Linked DNA regions of Variovorax paradoxus. The protein of the gene in region 1 interacts with the protein of each later gene in a pairwise test. Links are inferred from orthologs where the notes say so. Each region holds a gene or a part of one and is shown in the gene's direction. Other genes may lie near its edges. The genes, in order: recO and ssb.

What was found.
Region 2: the proteins of recO (region 1) and ssb interact in binary tests that used the Escherichia coli proteins (3 or more experiments, as listed by UniProt). The link is inferred for Variovorax paradoxus from one-to-one orthologs.

The regions. Positions count from the first base shown.
Region 1 is NZ_CP045644.1:3,054,282-3,063,397, forward strand. What follows is about bases 6,171-9,116. They hold recO (DNA repair protein RecO), read left to right. Parts: upstream 6,171-7,229; coding sequence 7,230-8,003; downstream 8,004-9,116. Other genes in these bases: rnc (ribonuclease III), read left to right, coding at 6,171-6,255; era (GTPase Era), read left to right, coding at 6,263-7,228; GFK26_RS13995 (pyridoxine 5'-phosphate synthase), read left to right, coding at 8,000-8,764; acpS (holo-ACP synthase), read left to right, coding at 8,761-9,116. In the rest of the region: GFK26_RS13955 (MucB/RseB C-terminal domain-containing protein), read left to right, coding at 1-234; GFK26_RS13960 (DegQ family serine endoprotease), read left to right, coding at 343-1,824; lepA (translation elongation factor 4), read left to right, coding at 2,347-4,158; lepB (signal peptidase I), read left to right, coding at 4,170-5,135; GFK26_RS13975 (DUF4845 domain-containing protein), read left to right, coding at 5,177-5,548; more of rnc, read left to right, coding at 5,569-6,170. UniProt on the Escherichia coli protein: Involved in DNA repair and RecF pathway recombination.
Region 2 is NZ_CP045644.1:1,114,102-1,123,035, reverse strand. The notes cover bases 2,285-5,048. They hold ssb (single-stranded DNA-binding protein), read left to right. Parts: upstream 2,285-3,271; coding sequence 3,272-3,826; downstream 3,827-5,048. Other genes in these bases: GFK26_RS05015 (helicase SNF2), read left to right, coding at 4,874-5,048; GFK26_RS05020 (response regulator), read right to left, coding at 3,920-4,396; GFK26_RS05030 (chloride channel protein), read right to left, coding at 2,285-3,114. Outside these bases: excinuclease ABC subunit UvrA, read right to left, coding at 1-1,680; more of GFK26_RS05030, read right to left, coding at 1,735-2,284; more of GFK26_RS05015, read left to right, coding at 5,049-5,254; GFK26_RS05010 (DUF6891 domain-containing protein), read left to right, coding at 5,552-6,157; GFK26_RS05005 (VanW family protein), read left to right, coding at 6,154-7,947; GFK26_RS05000 (hypothetical protein), read left to right, coding at 7,964-8,569; GFK26_RS04995 (FxLYD domain-containing protein), read left to right, coding at 8,591-8,934. UniProt on the Escherichia coli protein: Plays an important role in DNA replication, recombination and repair. Binds to ssDNA and to an array of partner proteins to recruit them to their sites of action during DNA metabolism. Acts as a sliding platform that migrates on DNA via reptation.

The DNA.
Region 1 (9,116 bases):
GAGGCGAGCACCGTCCAGTGGACCTTCTCCGACGGCCTCGCGACGGTCTCGCTCTTCATCGAACGCTACGACCCCACGCGCACGCCCAGCGACGGCGTGCTGACCATCGGCGCCACCAACGCGATCCGCCGGCGCCTGCCCGCACCGGCCAGCGACTGGTGGCTGACTGCGGTCGGCGAGGTGCCGCAGCAGACACTCAATGCCTTTGCCCAGAGCCTCGCGCGCACGCGCTGACGGGCGATGGGCTGACGCCATGCAGGCGTTCATGCTGAACCAAGCCGACGTAGCCTACTCATAGCCTCTGTCGTTATTTGCAGCTCTGTTCTTTTGGAAAGACAACCGATGATGTTCAAAGTCGAGGGACACAAGCTTCGTTCCGGTCTGCTGGCCTTTGCGCTGGCACTGACGGCCGGTGCCACTTTCCTGCCGGTCGAGTCGGTGCATGCGCAGACGCGCACGCTGCCCGACTTCACCGACCTGGTCGACCAGGTCGGCCCGTCCGTGGTCAACATCCGCACTGTCGAGAAGGTTGCGCAGCGCGGCGGCGGCAACGGCGAGATGGACGAGGAGATGCAGGAGTTCTTCCGCCGCTTCTTCGGCCAGCCGGCGCCGGGCACCCCGCGCCAGGGGCCGCGCCCGAACCGTCCGCAGCAAGAGGAAGAGCAGCGCCCGCGCGGCGTGGGCTCGGGCTTCATCCTGACGGGCGACGGCTACGTCATGACCAATGCGCACGTGGTGGAAGACGCCTCCGAGGTGCTGGTCACGCTGCCCGACAAGCGCGAGTTCAAGGCCAAGATCATCGGCGCCGACAAACGCACCGACGTGGCCGTGGTCAAGATCGAAGCCACGGGCCTGCCCGCGGTGAAGGTGGGCGACATCTCGAAGCTGCGCGTCGGTGAGTGGGTCATGGCGATCGGTTCGCCGTTCGGCCTCGAGAACACCGTCACGGCCGGCATCGTGAGCGCCAAGCAGCGCGACACCGGCGAGTACCTGCCGTTCATCCAGACCGACGTGGCCATCAACCCCGGCAATTCGGGCGGTCCGCTGATCAACATGCGCGGCGAAGTGGTGGGCATCAACAGCCAGATCTATTCGCGCTCGGGCGGCTTCATGGGCATCTCGTTCTCGATACCGATCGACGAAGCGATCCGCGTCAGCGAGCAGCTGCGCACCGCGGGGCGCGTGTCGCGCGGCCGCATCGGCGTGCAGATCGATCAGGTCACCAAGGACGTGGCCGAGGCCATCGGCCTGGGCAAGGCGCAGGGCGCGCTGGTGCGCGGCGTCGAAGCCGGTTCGCCGGGCGAGAAAGCTGGCGTGGAGCCAGGCGACGTCATCACCAAGTTCGACGGCAAGGCGATCGAGAAGCCGAGCGACCTGCCGCGCCTCGTAGGCAATACGAAGCCGGGCACCAAGAGCACGCTGACCGTGTTCCGCCGCGGCAACTCGCGCGACCTGAGCGTGACCATTGCCGAGATCGAACCGGACAAGCCCGCCAAGCGCGCCGCCGACCGCGACGAGCCGGCTGCGAAGCCGCCCGCATCCGCAGCCCTCAAGTCGCTCGGCCTCGCGGTCAGCGACCTCAGCGATGCGCAGAAGAAAGAACTCAAGCTGAAGGGCGGCGTGAAGGTCGACGCTGCCAACGACGCGGCGGCACGGGCCGGCCTGCGCGAGGGCGACGTCATCCTGGCCGTGGGCAATCTCGAGGTGGCGAATGCCCGCGAATTCGAGGCTGCGGTGGCCAAGGCGGACAAGGCTAAGTCGCTGAGCGTGCTCTACCGCCGGGGCGACTGGGCGCAGTACGCGCTGATCCGACCCGCACGCTGATACGGCGTCGGCGTCAAGTGGCCCCACCCGGCAGTCGGGTTTGGGGCCATTTTTTCGAGGTGTTTACGACGCTTCGGCGCCGGCCTCTAAAAAAATCCGAGGCCTCCAAAACGCCAATATTTGTTTGCATTCACTAACTTATAAAGGGGCTAAGGATGGATTTCGGTAGAATAGACAGCTCTCGGCAGCCAGTCAGCGCATAAAGAGGGCGAAGGCCTTCACGATGCGAGATGTCAGACAGCCGTCCACCGGTGCTCCACAGATCGCCCACAAGTTGTTCAGTGAGTGCTCCACCGTTCCTGTGGATAACCTGTTTGTATCTTTAATGTTGTGGACCTGCAACGAGCCCTTTGGACCCTGTTCCCGGATGTACGTGCTTCCCTTTTTGCCTACAATGAAGTTCCAACTACTGCAGTTGCCATTGCTTGTTGGTTCAGGGCGCGTCTCCAGAAGACGCGCCCTTTTTTCTTGGCCTCGCCCCTCGGCGCCCGAGCCAATTCAAGTACTTAAGCGTTCCCGTTGATGAATCACATCAGAAATTTTTCGATCATTGCGCACATCGACCATGGCAAGTCGACACTCGCAGACCGTTTGATCCAGCGTTGCGGCGGTCTCGCTGAGCGCGAGATGGAAGCGCAGGTGCTCGACTCGATGGACATCGAAAAAGAGCGTGGGATAACCATCAAGGCGCAGACCGCCGCGCTGCACTACAAGGCACGCGACGGACAGGTCTACAACCTCAATCTGATCGACACACCGGGCCACGTCGACTTCTCGTACGAAGTGAGCCGCTCGCTGTCGGCGTGCGAGGGCGCATTGCTCGTCGTCGATGCATCGCAAGGCGTCGAAGCGCAGACAGTGGCCAACTGCTACACCGCGCTCGACCTCGGCGTCGAAGTGATCCCGGTGCTCAACAAGATCGATCTGCCGAACGCAGACCTCGACAACGCGCGCACCGAAATCGAAGACGTGATCGGCATCGACGCGACCGACGCGATTCCGTGCTCGGCAAAAACCGGCGTCGGCATCGACGACATTCTCGAGACCATCGTCGCGCGCATGCCCGCACCGCGCGGCAATCCCGACGGCCCGCTGCGCGCGATGATCATCGACAGCTGGTTCGACGCCTACGTCGGCGTCGTCATGCTGGTGCGCGTGGTCGACGGCCGCTTGGTCAAGGGCGAGCGCATCAAGATGATGGCGTCGGGCGCGATGTACAACGCCGACAGCATCGGCGTCTTCACGCCCGCCAACGAAGCGCGTGCGTCGCTCGAAGCCGGCGAGGTGGGCTACATCATCGCGGGCATCAAGGAGCTGCAGGCCGCCAAGGTCGGCGACACGGTCACGCTGATCCGGCCCGGCACCGGCGGTGCGGCCGCCACGGCCACCGAGGCGCTGCCCGGCTTCAAGGAAATCCAGCCGCAGGTGTTTGCCGGCCTGTACCCGACCGAAGCCAGCGAGTACGACTCGCTGCGCGACGCGCTCGAGAAGCTCAAGCTCAACGATTCGTCGCTGCGCTACGAACCCGAAGTGAGCCAGGCGCTCGGCTTCGGCTTCCGCTGCGGCTTCCTCGGCCTGCTGCACATGGAGATCGTGCAGGAGCGACTGGAGCGCGAGTTCGACCAGGACCTGATCACGACCGCGCCGAGCGTGGTCTACCAGGTGGTGCGCAACGACGGCGAAGTCATCATGGTCGAGAACCCGTCCAAGATGCCCGACGTCGGCAAGATGGCGGAGATTCGCGAGCCCATCGTCACCGTGCACCTGTACATGCCGCAGGAATACGTCGGCTCCGTCATGACGCTGGCCAACCAGAAGCGCGGTGTGCAGCTGAACATGGCCTACCACGGCCGCCAGGTCATGCTGACCTACGAGATGCCACTCGGCGAGATCGTGCTCGACTTCTTCGACAAGCTGAAGTCGGTGAGCCGCGGCTACGCCTCCATGGACTACGAGTTCAAGGAGTACCGCGCCTCCGACGTGGTGAAGGTCGACATCCTGCTCAACGGCGACAAGGTCGATGCGCTGTCGATCATCGTGCACCGCAGCCAGTCGCAGTACCGCGGCCGGGCTGTGGTGTCGAAGATGCGCGAGATCATTTCGCGGCAGATGTACGACGTGGCGATCCAGGCGGCCATCGGGGTCACGATCATCGCGCGTGAGACAATCAAGGCACTTCGCAAGAACGTGCTCGCCAAGTGCTACGGCGGCGACATCTCCCGCAAGAAGAAGCTGCTCGAGAAGCAGAAGGCGGGCAAGAAAAGAATGAAGCAGATCGGCTCCGTCGAAGTCCCGCAAGAGGCCTTCCTCGCGATTCTGCAAGTCGAAGACTGATCACCACGAACATGGCATACCTCACCACCCTGGTTCTCGCGGCGTTCGCCAGCTATGTCGGCGCCTGGTATTTCGGCGCGCTCGAAGGCAACTTCGCGCTGCTGCTGTTCGTGGCCACGGTGGTCACCGGGGTCTACTGGCTGGCCGAGCGCTTCTATTTCCTGCCGAAGCGTGAACGTGCCGCTGCTGCGCTCGACAGTTCCATCGCCGAACGCAACACGCGGCTGGCGGGGCAGGGCATCACCCAGGTCGACACCACCGACGCCAAGGCCAGTGAGCGCCTGCTGATGCAGCCCTGGTGGCTCGACTGGACCGCGGGCCTGTTCCCGGTGATCCTGGTGGTGTTTCTGCTGCGCTCGTTCCTGTACGAGCCCTTCAAGATTCCCTCGGGCTCGATGATGCCCACGCTGCTGACCGGCGACCTGATCCTGGTCAACAAGTTCACCTATGGCCTGCGCCTGCCGGTCATCAACACCAAGCTCACCGACGGCACGCCGCTGGCGCGTGGCGACGTGGTGGTGTTCCGTTACCCGCCCAAGCCCAGCATGGACTACATCAAGCGCGTGGTCGGCATCCCGGGCGACGAAGTGGCCTACCTGAACAAGAAGCTCACGATCAACGGCCAGCCGGTGGGCAAGGCCCCGATCGCCGACTACCTCGATGGCGAGTCGATGCGCATCCTGAAGCAGTTCGACGAAGACCTCGGCGGCAAGCAGCACAAGATCCTCAATGACGAGAACGCCCCTGCCTTCGTGCCGGGTGCCAGCGACTTCCCGTTCCGCGAGAACTGCCGCTACTCGGTCGAAGGCGTGGTGTGCAAGGTGCCCGAAGGCAACTACTTCATGATGGGCGACAACCGCGATAATTCGGCCGATTCCCGTTTCTGGGGATTCGTACCGGACAAGAACATCGTGGGCAGGGCCTTCTTTGTCTGGATGAACTTCGGCGATCTCGGTCGCATCGGTCCGTTTCAATAATTAATCAACAGTCAACGTTACTGTTCGAGGGGTAAGAGGGCATGAGAACCAACAGTCGGTCCGTCCGTGGCAGTGCTGCGCGCCAGCGCGGTATCTCGTTCATCGGTTTGCTGTTCGTCGCGGTGGTGCTGGGCTGCGCGGGCGTCGTCGTCGCGCAGGTCATTCCGACGCTGATCGAATGGCAGGCGATCGACAAGGCCGCCAACAAGGCCAAGGAAGGCGCCACGGTGCCTGAGATCCGCGCGATCTTCGACCGCGCCCAGGCCATCGACGACTTCAAGTCGGTCAGCGGCCGCGACCTCGAGATCAAGAAGGTGGGCGACAAGGTCGTCGTGTCGTATGCGTACGAACGCGAGATTCCCCTGTTCGGACCGGCCTACCTGACACTCAAATACAAGGGCGCGTCCCGCTGACCGCGGTGTCGAACAAGAAGGTGGACGGCAGCCTCGTCGCGCTGCAGGCGCGCCTTCAGTACACGTTCTCGGACCCGCGGCTGCTCCAGCTCGCGCTCACGCACCGCAGTTTCTCGGCCGACCACAACGAGCGCCTCGAGTTTCTCGGCGACTCGGTGCTGAACCTGGCCGTCTCGCACCTGCTGTACATCCGTCTCTCGGAGTTGCCCGAGGGCGACCTGTCGCGCGTGCGGGCCAACCTGGTCAAGCAGGACACGCTGCACCGGCTCGCGCTGGGGCTGGCCCTGTCGCCGCTGCTGCGCCTGGGTGAAGGCGAGGCCCGCTCGGGCGGCCCGAACCGGCCTTCCATCCTCGCCGATGCGCTCGAAGCGCTGATCGGTGCGGTCTACCTCGATGCCGGCTTCGCGGCCGCGCAGTCGCTGGTGCACCGGCTCTACGAGGCGGTCGAGATCAATCCGCGCATGGAAGCCGCCGCGAAAGACCCGAAGACCGAATTGCAGGAATGGCTGCAGGGCCACAAAATGAAGCTGCCGGTGTACCGCGTGGCAGCGACGCTGGGTGCAGCGCACAAGCAGACTTTCGATGTCGAGTGCGAGGTGCCCGAGCTGGGCCTTCGCGAGCGCGGCATCGGCGGCTCGCGCCGCGCCGGCGAGCAAGCTGCCGCGGCCGCCATGTTGATCCGGCTCAAGGCACGCGGCGCCGCGTGAAATCAGAATGAACGACGTTACCAATCCCCAAGCGGGACCCGAAGACACCGCAGGCGACACGCCTGCCACCGGGCCGCAGCACTGCGGCCTGATCGCCATCGTCGGCAAGCCCAATGTGGGCAAGTCGACGCTGCTCAATGCGCTGGTCGGCCAGAAGATCAGCATCACCTCGCGCAAGGCGCAGACCACGCGCCACCGCATCACCGGCATGCGCACGCTGGGCGCCACGCAGTTCGTGTTCGTCGACACGCCGGGTTTCCAGACCCTGCATGCCAACGCGCTGAACAAGTCGCTCAACAAGACCGTGCAGGGCGCGGTAGGCGATGTGGACCTGATCCTGTTCGTGGTCGAGGCCGGCAGCTTCACGCCGGCCGACGAGCGCGTGCTCAAGCTGCTCGGCAAGGGCATCCCGACCGTGCTGCTGGCCAACAAACTCGACAACGTGCACCGCCGCGGCGACATCGCGCCCTGGCTGCAGACCATGCAGGCCAAGCACGCGTTCGCCGAGTTCGTGCCGATGTCGGCCAAGAACGCGAAAGACGTCGAGCGCCTGTTCGGCATCTGCGAGAAGTACCTGCCCGAGCAGCCCTGGTTCTACGCCGAGGACGAACTCACCGACCGCAGCGAGAAATTCCTCGCCGGCGAGCTGGTGCGCGAAAAACTCTTCCGCCTCACGGGCGACGAGCTGCCCTACACCTCGACCGTCATCATCGACAAGTTCGAGGAAGAGCCGCCCCAGAAGAAGGGCCAGAAGCGCCTGCTGCGCATTGCCGCCACCATCGTGGTCGAGCGCGATGGCCACAAGGCCATGGTGATCGGCGACAAGGGCGAACGCATCAAGCGCATCGGCATGGAAACCCGCGTCGAGCTCGAGAAGCTGGCCGACGCCAAAGTGTTCCTCGAACTGTGGGTGAAGGTGCGTTCCGGCTGGGCCGACGACGAGGCGCGCGTGCGCTCCTTCGGTTACGAATGAAGTGGCCGCCACCCATCGCGTTTCGCATGAACCGGCTTACGTGCTCCATCGCTACGACTGGAGCGAGTCGAGCCTGATCCTCGAGGTCTTCACCCGCCACCACGGGCGCATCGCGCTCGTGGCCAAGGGGGCGAAGCGGCCGAGTTCCAATTTCCGTCCGGTGCTGCTGCCGCTACAGCCGCTGCAGCTCAACTACGGTGGCGACGCCGAGATCCGCACGCTGAAAGGCGCCGAGTGGATGGGCGGCCACGTCATGCCGACCGGCGAGGCGCTGCTCTCGGGCTACTACGTCAACGAACTGCTGCTGCGCCTGCTGGCGCGCGACGACGCGCATGAGGCGCTGTTCGACGCCTATGCCGGCGTGGTGCAGGTGTTGGCCGGCGACCACGCAGGCGCCCAGGCCGCAACACAGGCTGCCGCGCTGCGTGCCTTCGAGCTGCTGCTGCTGCGTTCGGTCGGCCTGTTGCCCTCGCTCGACGTGCAGACGCTCACCCTGGAGCCGCTGGCGGCCCGCACGCGCTACAGCCTTGTGCCCGAAGCCGGCCTGCGGCAGGCGGCCAAGGACGAGGCCGCGCTGGCCGGTGCCGACTGGCGGGCGCTGCATGAGGTGCTCGACGACCGCACGCCGTTCACCGCCACCCTGCGCGAGGTCGCGACCATGAACGCCGGCAGCAACAGTGCCCTGCGAAACCAGCTGCGCACCTTGCTCAACTACCATTGCGGCGTGACCACGCTGCGCACGCGGCAAATGATGAGAGATCTGCAAGCACTATGAGCACTTCAGGTAACGCCGGGACCACCTCGCTGTCGGTCAACCTCAACAAGGTCGCCCTCGTGCGCAACACGCGCCACCTCGGTATCCCGAGCGTGGTGGGCGCCGCCCAGGCCTGCCTCGCCGCGGGCGCGCAGGGCATCACCGTGCACCCGCGGCCCGATGCGCGCCACATCCGCGCGCATGACGTGAGCGATCTGTGGTCACTGCTCGCCAAAGACTGGCCGGCCGTCGAGTTCAACATCGAAGGCAACCCCTTTCACAACCTGATGGACTTCGTGCGCGAGATCAAGCCGCACCAGGCCACCTTCGTTCCCGACAGCGAAACCCAGTCGACCAGCGACCATGGCTGGAGCTTCCCCGAAGACGCCGAGCGCCTGCGCCCGCTGATCGCCGAAGCCAAGGCACTGGGCGTGCGCGTGAGCCTGTTCATGGACCCGATTCCCGAGATGATGGCTGCCGTCAAGGCCGTGGGGGCCGACCGCGTCGAGCTCTACACCGAAGGCTACGCCGCCTCGCGCGGCACGCCGCAGGAAGCCGCCGTGCTCGCGCGCTACGTGGCCGCGGCACAGGCCGCCCACGCGGTGGGCCTGGGCGTCAACGCCGGGCACGACCTGAGCCGTGACAACCTCACGCCGTTCCTGCGCGCGGTGCGCGGCGTGCACGAGGTGTCGATCGGCCATGCCTTCGTCGCCGATGCGCTTGAACTCGGGTACGCCGCCGCCACGCGCGACTACCTGCGCTGCATCGCCGACGCCGCATGATCTACGGCATCGGGACCGACATCTGCGACGTGCGCCGCATCGCGGCCACCTTCGAGCGCCAGGGCGAGCGCTTCGCCCGCAAGGTGTTGAGCGACGCCGAATTCGCCATCTGGCAGGCCCGCGCCGCACGCTGGCCCAAGCGCGGCCTGAGCTACCTTGCCACGCGCTTTTCCGCCAAGGAAGCCTTCAGCAAGGCCATCGGCCTGGGCATGCGCATGCCGATGACCTGGCGCTCGTGCGAGATCGCCAACCTGCGCAGCGGCAAGCCGGTGATCGTGCTGCACGGTGAGCTGAAAGACTGGTTCGAGGCGCAGGGCCTGACGGCGCATGTGACCGTCACCGACGAAACCGA
Region 2 (8,934 bases), 1.9 Mb from region 1 along the record:
CAGGCCGATGCTGGGCTCGTCGAGCACGTACATCACGCCCGTGAGGCCCGAGCCGATCTGCGACGCGAGGCGAATGCGCTGCGCCTCGCCGCCCGAGAGCGTTTCGGCGCTGCGGTCCAGGCTCAGGTAGTTGAGGCCCACGTCGTTGAGGAATTTCAGGCGCAGGCCGATCTCGCGCACCACCTTGTCGGCGATGTCGGCCTTGGCGCCGCGCAGCTTGAGCGTGCTGAACCAGGCGTAGGCATCGCGCAGCGTGAGGTGGCTCAGTTCGAAGATCGCCATGCGCGGGGGCTCGCCGCCGTTCGCGGCCACGTGGCCGGTGTCGTCCACCAGGAACACATTGCGCGCCTCGCGCCGCAGCCGCGAGCCGCCGCAGTCGGGGCAGGGCTGCTGGTTGCGAAAGCGTGCGAGGTCTTCGCGCACCATCACCGAATCGGTCTCGCGGTAGCGCCGCGTCATGTTCGGGATGATCCCCTCGAAGGGGTGCTTCTTCGTGAGCTTCTTGCCCGCGAAGTTGCCCGATTCCATGGTGTAGTTGAACTTGATCTCTTCAGCGGCCGAGCCATGCAGCAGCACCTGCTGCACCGAGGCCGGCAGCGATTCGAAGGGCGCGTCGACGTCGAACTTGTAGTGCTTGGCGACGCTCTCGACCATGCTGAAGTAGTAGCCGTTGCGGCGGTCCCAGCCCTTGATGGCGCCGCTGGCGATCGACAGCGACGGAAACGCCACCACGCGCACCGGGTCGAACACCTCGCGGTGGCCCAGGCCGTCGCAGCTGGGGCAGGCGCCCACGGGCGAATTGAACGAGAACAGGCGCGGTTCGAGCTCGGACAGCGAGTAGTGGCAGATCGGGCAGGCGAACTTGGCGTTGAACAGGTGCTCCTTGTCGGCCGCACCCTCGGCGCCCAGCTCCAGCGCAATGGCGCGGCCTTCGGCCAGGCGCAGCGCGGCCTCGAAGCTCTCGGCCAGGCGCTGCTGCATGTCGGGGCGCGCGCGCAGGCGGTCGATGACCACGTCGATGTCGTGCTTCTCGGTCTTCTTGAGCTTGGGCAGGTCGTTGTATTCGTAGGTTTGCCCGTCGACGCGAAAGCGCACGTAGCCGGCCGCCTGCATCTCGGTGAAGAGCTCGAGGAACTCACCCTTTTTCTCGCGCGCCACGGGCGCCAGGATCATCAGGCGGGGCTCGTCGGGCAGCGCCAGCGTGGCGTCGACCATCTGCGAGACCGTTTGTGCCTGCAGCGGCAGGTGGTGGTCGGGGCAGAAGGGCGTGCCGGCGCGGGCGTACAGCAGGCGCAGGTAGTCGTGGATCTCGGTCACCGTGCCCACGGTGGAGCGCGGGTTGTGGCTGGTGGCCTTCTGCTCGATGCTGATGGCGGGCGACAGCCCCTCGATCACGTCGACATCGGGCTTGTCCATGAGCTGCAGGAACTGCCGCGCATAGGCCGAGAGGCTTTCCACGTAGCGCCGCTGCCCTTCGGCATACAGCGTGTCGAACGCCAGGCTCGACTTGCCCGAGCCCGACAGGCCGGTGATGACCACCAGCTTGTTGCGCGGAATGTCGAGGTCGACGTTCTTCAGGTTGTGGGTGCGCGCGCCGCGGATGCTGATGCGCTGCTGTGCGAGCAGCGCGCCAAGGTAGGCGTCGCGTTCCGGGGTGTCTTCAGGGGTGGGTGAATTCAAGGGGTGCGGTCGTCCGAGGGCAACCGGACATGATAGAGGGGCTGGCCCCGTCTGTCATGGCGAAGGGCTGGACGGCGCAGAAGCAGCAGGGGCGTCCGGTGCGGGCGGCCGCACCGGCTTGGAGGCGGCGATGGCGCGTCCCACCATGAATTCGGCCAGGGTTTCGTACAACGGCCGGCTGATCATGCGCGAGACCAGGCTGGCCAGCAGCGCGGCGGCCATCAGGCTCAGCACCATGGCGTGGCCGTCGACCATCTCCATCACGATGATGAAGGCCGTGAGCGGCGCCTGCGTCACAGCGGCCAGGAAGCCGGCCATGCCCATGGCGATCAGCGCCGGACCGAGGTCGCTGCTGGCCAGCCGGGCCACGGCGTCGCCGATGCCCGCGCCGATCGACAGCGAGGGCGCGAAGATGCCGCCCGGCACGCCGCACCAGGCCGTGAGCCAGGTGGCGACGAACTTCAGCACGGTGTACAGCGGCGTGAGCTCGTCGTGGCCCTGCAGCATCTGCTTGACCGCCTCGGAGCCTGCGCCGAAGGTCGCGCCGCCCGTGACCAGCCCGATGACCGCGATGGCCAGCCCGCCGGCCGCCGCGAAGCGCACCGGGAAGCGCGCGCGCCAGCGGTTGAGCCGCCCGGGCGCGCCGGTCAGCGAGGCGCTCAGCAGTCGCGCGAACAGCCCGCCCGCGGCGCCGCTGAGCAGCGCCACCAGCAGGCCGGGGCCGAGCGCGTCCCAGCCCAGCCGGGGCACGCGGATCACGCCGAAGTAGCTGGCATTGCCGAACACCGAGACCGCCACCAGCCCCGCCAGCACGATGGCCGTGATGATCAGGCCGCTGGAGCGCGCCTCGAGCCGGCCCGACAGCTCCTCGATGGCGAACACCACGCCCGCCAGCGGTGCGTTGAAGGCCGCCGCGATGCCGGCCGCGCCGCCGGCCACCAGCAGTGCCCGCCCGTCGATCGGCGTCTGGGGCGACAGCCAGCGCCGGGCGTGCTGCATGACCCCGGCCGCCACCTGCACCGACGGGCCCTCGCGCCCGATCGACAGCCCGGCGGCAAAGCCCGCCACGCCCAGGCCGATCTTGGCGACGGTGAGACGCAGCGAGGCAAACAGGAAGCGGCGCTCCTCGGGCAGCGCCGGATGCAGCGCCGCCTTGATCTGCGGAATGCCCGAGCCGCCCGCGCCGGGGAAGAAGCGCAGCGTGCACCAGACGATACCGGCGGTGATTGCCGGCGTGGTCAGTAGCACCGCCCAGGGCCAGGCGGCGTAGAAGCGGTGGAAGGCGCCGAAGACCCAGTCGCTGGCGAGCGTGAAGCCCACCACGAACAGCCCGGCCGCAATGGCGTAACCCAGCACGATGGCCCGGTCGAGCCAGATGCGCCCGCTGGACAGCTCGGCGCGCAGGTGTTCGAGGAAGTCGGGCTCGTGGTTCATCGGGCGGGCGGGGGAGGGTGTTCATTCTGGCATCGGCCGGGGCGCCAGGCTGTAGGCCGGGGACACCGGACGCCCGGGCGGGCGCCGGCGTCCGTTCAGGCAGAATGGAGGGTTCCTCTCAACCTCCTCCTTCATCTACTTATCAGGGGCAGTGCATATGGCATCGGTCAATAAAGTCATCGTCGTCGGCAACCTGGGGCGCGACCCCGAAATGCGGACCTTCCCGAGCGGCGATCAGGTCGCAAACGTCACCGTGGCCACCACCGATCGCTGGAAAGACAAGCAAAGCGGTGAGATGCGCGAAGCCACCGAATGGCACCGCATCGTGTTCAACGGCCGCCTGGCCGAAATCGCCGGCCAGTACCTGCGCAAGGGCTCGCAGGTGTACGTCGAAGGCTCGCTGCGCACGCGCAAGTGGACCGACAAGGACGGCATCGAAAAGTACACCACCGAAATCCGCGCCGACCAGATGCAGATGCTGGGCAGCCGCCAGGGCCAGGGCGGCCCGTCGGGCGGTCCGGAGGACGACGGCGGCTACTCGCAAGGCGGTGGTGGCGGCGGTTATTCGCAGGGTGGCGGCGGTGGCGGTGGCGGTTACGCCCCGCGTGCCCCCGCAGCAGCCGCACCGCGCGCGCCGGCACCGGCACCGCGCCAGGCTCCGGCCAAGTCGTCGTCGGGCTTCGACGACATGGACGACGACATTCCGTTCTGAAGCAGACTTTTCGCGTGGGTCAACAAAGGCTCGCTCTTTCGAGGGCGGGCCTTTTTTTCATTTGTCGAAACTCGCGAGGCCTTCGGATTGCCCTCAGGCGGCGTCGCGGATGGGCTGCAGAGGCACCACGGACAACACGTCGTTGAGCTCGTCGAGCGTGAAAGGCTTGCGCAACCATGCACACCCGGGCAGGGCCGTCGTGGGCGACGCATTGCCCGATGCGAACACGACGGGAATGCGTTCGATGGCCAAAATGCTCTCCGTCAGGTCGCGACCCGACAGGCCCGGAAGACCGACGTCGAGCAGCAGCAGATCGAAGGCGCCCGGCAAGTAGCGCGTCATCGCCGATTCGGCACTCGTCACGCCGGTGGCCCAATGGCCCAGCGCCTGCACCGCGGCGATCGTCGTGGCCAGGGCGTCTGCATCGTCCTCCACGACGAGGATGCGCAAGGGTCGACCGTCGGCCGGGGCTGTTTCGATGGACGGCGCCGGGACGTCGAAGGAGGGCGCATTGGCGCTGCTGGGAGAGCCAGCTGCGGCGTCAAACGAGAATTGGGTGGTCGCGCTCATGTCGGGAAACGGACGCGCCGCACTGACGGGCAGGGCCGGCGATTCTGTTTGTGTCTGTGGAGTGAAGAACAGAAACAAACTACACCGCCAAAGCAAACGCTTGTGTCAGACAGCCACCCATGTGTCTGAAAGTTGGCGAGGAGGTTGGCTTGCTTTACGGCAGGCAGCGTGTGGGCAATTGCGCGTTCCCGAACCCGACGCGCTTTTGTTTTCCCCCTCCACAAACGGCTTTGCGCCCCATTCCGCTTCAATTGTTTCGAATCTGTGAACACCGTGGTTCGTTTCGCTACGGGTTTTTACCTAGATGACGGCGCACAATTCATCTCACGGACCAGCCCTCAAAGCTGATCTGGGTGAACAGGGCCCCGAGCGAGGTGGCCGCCCTCCGAAAAAGAACAGAGGGGCGGTGACCCACCCAAGACCGGTTCGACATCCAAAGCAAGAACTTGAACTGAATTGAAGAAGGAAGAAATCCAAATGACCGCCTCGAAGATCCTCTCCGCCGTTGCTGTTGCCCTGATGGCCGTTGCCGGCGCCGCCCATGCCGAAAGCTATGAAGGCGTGCATCAACTGACCTCGGCCGCCAGCCGCGCCGACGTCGCTGCCCAAGCCGTCGTGGCCGCACACAGCGCCAACCCGTACGCCACCGGCGCCAATGCAGGCCCCGCGCAAGTGATCGTCTCGTCGACCAGCCGCGCTGCCGTCCGTGCCGATGCCGTCGCCGCTGCACACAGCGCCGACCCGTACGCCGAAGGTGCTTCGTCGGGCGTGGCCCCGATCGTTGCCAGCACCATCGACCGCGCTGCGGTTCGCGCCGCCGCCCGCGCTGCTGCCCACGGCGACGCACTGCCGCTGTAAGCGGTCCGAACGGCTCGCCGATGCACTCGGCGAACGCTTCAGGTCTTCATGAAAGCCGGCCCTGCCAACGCAGGGTCGGCTTTTTTCATGGGCCATGACCGTGAAATCTTGGCCGAAAGTCACATTGCCTTGGCCTTGCGCATCCCTCATGATTTGGGCGCGGGAGGGACGGCCGCCAGAGCGCATGCTTTCGCATTAACGCAGCGCCGCGGTGCGGACACGCGAGAATCGAGCGTCGTTCCGACCGCGAAAAATGAAAGCATGACCCGTCGCCAACCAAGCGACGACCCACTACGCATGGCCCTCACTCTCGACCCCGAAGACACGCGCGGACGCATCCACGACCTGGTGTGGAGCGGCTTCCACGCCGATGCCGACATCGGCTGGATGATCACCGACGAGTACCTCGATCCCGATGAGCTCACGCCCGAGGACCGCGCCTGGATCAAGGCCGAGACCACGCGCGCCTGCGCCGCCAAGCGCGCCGCCGAGGCGCAGTGGCCCGCGCAGACCGAGTACGACCGGCTCGACGCCGTGTTCGCCCAATTGCGCAGCGAGAACATCATCGCCCTGCACCGCGCCGGCAACACGCTGTCCGACGGTCACGACGACGTGCGCGAGCAGTGGCGCGCGGCCGGAAGGCTCGAGTCGGGCATTCGCGGCTGCTGCTTCTATCACGCACAGGATCTCGATGGCGCCGTGCACAACGGCCGCCTCTACCTTGCCTTCAGCGGCGGCATGATCCCCGAGATCGCGCAGCGCGAAGCCAACACCGTCGTGGTCGGCCATCGCATCGTCGAGCTGCTGCGCGACGCCGGCTTCGGCGCGCAATGGAGCGGCAACATCAACGAGCGCATCGAAGCCGACCTCGGCCAATGGCGCAAGCGAGGCCCCACCGCGTGAGCGTGCAGGCCTGGCAGCCGCCGCGCCGCATCGATGCGATCGACTTCTGGCTGCGCTCGCGGCTGCTCGCCACGGCCCACGCCCTGCGCGAAACCCTGCGGCCCTCGGCCCGCCGCTGGCCCTGCGGCCAACACGCACTGGCCGATGCGCCGGTGCTTGCGCAGTACCGAACCCCGCTGTGGTCCGACGGCCGTGCCGACGAATTCCCCTTGGTCGCCGGCAAGGTGCAGAACCTGCGCGTGGCGCGATCTGCTTTCGACGCCATCGAGGTGCCGGCCGGCGAAGTGCTGAGCTTCTGGCGCCAGCTGGGGCGGCCGGCGGCAGGGCGCGGCTTCGTGGTCGGGCGCGAGGTGCGCGGCGGCTGCGTGGTGCCGACGCTGGCCGGCGGGCTGTGCCAGCTGTCGAACGCACTCGCCACCGTGGCTGTGCGCGCGGGCTTCGAGCTGGTCGAGCGCCACGGCCACACGGCGCGCATCGAGCAGGCGGACGCGCCAGACGGCGACGCCATCGATGCAACGGTGTTCTGGAACTACGTCGACCTCAAGTTGCGCGCCAGGCAGGCGTGGCGGCTCGAAGTGGCGCTGACCGACACCGAGCTCGTGGTGCGCATTCGTGCGCGCACGCCGCTGGCGGTGCCCACTGAGCCTGTCACGCTGCGGCGAACGAACGACGACACGGCCACCGCGTTGCCGTTGGCGCGCGGCTGCCTGAGCTGCGACCAGACCGCGTGCTTCCGCCATCGTCCGCCGATCGACGTCGGTCCCGAGGGCCGCACGGCGGTGCTCGTCGATGGCTGGACGCCGGAGTTCGCACGCCACCTGCGCGAGGCGCATCCGCAAGCGCAGCGCATGCAGCCCGTGCCGCTGCGGCTCGCGTTCTGGCGCGTGCCTGCTGCGGGGTGGCATCGCGAGCCTGCGACGAAAGAACAAGTGACCACCGCTTGGGCCGCGAGCCTGCGCCGCGCCGTATGGCAACGGCTCTGGGCGCGGCAGGCGGGCCGGCGCCAAGCCAGCCTGATCGACGGCCAGCGCTGGCTCGCGCAGGCCTTTGCCGCGCGGCTGGTGCCGGCGCACACGCATCTGGTGGTCGAGCAGTCGCTGCTCCCGCATCTGCAGCGCCTCGGCGCGCTCGACGGGCGCCGCATCACTGTGCTGGCCAGCGCCTTGCCGATGGCCGACATCGAACAGCGGCTCGATGCCGCCTCGCAGCGCTGGCCCGGCGATGCGACCTTGCGCGACTTCCGCGCCGATGCATCGCTGGTGCGCGACGAAGCACTGGCGCTCGCACGCGCGGCGGTCATCCTCACGCCGCATGCCGCGGTGGCGCAGGCCATGGCGATGTACGCGCCGCAGGCCACGCTGCAGCGGCTCGATTGGGCACTGCCGCAGGTGAAGGCCACGCATGGCGCGCGCCGAGAACCGCCCGTCGTCGTGTTCGCTGCGAGCGCGCTGGCACGCAAGGGCGCGCGCGAACTCGCTGCCGCACTGCAAGGCTGGCCGTGCCGCCTGCGCGTGCTGGGGTCGCCGTCGGACGACGCGCGGCTCTGGCAGGGCATCGAATCTATTCAACACATGAACTGGCAAGGCGACGGGCTGGCCGGTGCCGCTGTCGTCGTGCTGCCCGCGCACATCGAACACGCGCCGCGCGCGCTGCTGCGCGCCGTGGCGGCGGGCGTGCCGGTGGTGGCATCGACGGCCTGCGGCCTGGCCGGTGTGCCGGGCGTGCACGAGATCGCACCCGGCGACATCGACGCACTGCGCACCGCATTGCAGACCGCCTGCCTGGCCTGAACGGAGAACAACACACGTGGCATCGATCGAACAGGCCCGCGCGGCCCTGGCTTCCCATGGCGCGCTCGCGCCGCAATCTGCCGCCGAGCACTGGCACGGCGAGCTGGCATTGCCCGCCGCCATCGCTACCTTCTACGAACAGGTCGGCCCGCTCGGCGACTGGGTCAACGACCGCGTGGGCTATGCCGGCCTCACGGTGCCGACCACGGGCAACCCGTTCAGCATTCCTGCGCTCTCGCGTCTGTGGCAGCTGCAGGCGGGCTACCGCTGGCACGGCATCACCGGCGAGCGCATTGCCGACTGGCCCGACCATTGGCTGGTGGTGGCCGACCAGGGCGCCGATCCGTTCATCTTCGACCTGCGCACCGGTGCGATCCAGTTCGCGATGCACGGCACGGGCACTTGGCAGGAAGACGAACCGCTCTTCGCCGACATCTTCGAGATGGCCGCCTGCCTGGGCACCATCGGCCAGGTGTGGGACGAAGCGGGCGACGCCATCTTCACCGACGAGGATGACTGCGAGGTCGACCCCGTGCACCGCGCGCGCCTGGTCGAGCGGCTCGTACCGCTGCTGGGCAGCGCCGCGGCGGCCGAGAACATCGTCGACGTGTTCGGCTGGTAAGGGATAAAAGAAAAGACATCCATGAGCATCGACCTGCAGACCCTCAAATGCGGCGAGTGCGGCGGCAGCACGCTGCGCCGCACCGGCCTGAACGAATACACCTGCTCGCACTGCGGCTCGATGTCGCTGGTGGAAGACGACGTGTCCGACCGCCTCGAGCGCGTGCTGCAGCAGGTCAAGCACCACGCCGGCCAGCAGATCGCGGCCGAACAGGCGCTGCGCCAGAAGCAGATGCTGCGCACGATCGGCTTCGTCGTGATCGGCTTTGTCGGCGTGGCGCTGGCCGTCCAGGTCGCGATGCTGCTGTTCGGTTCGGGCAAGCGCAGCGAGGCGCCTTCGGTGGCGCGCGCGATCGTCGACCGCAC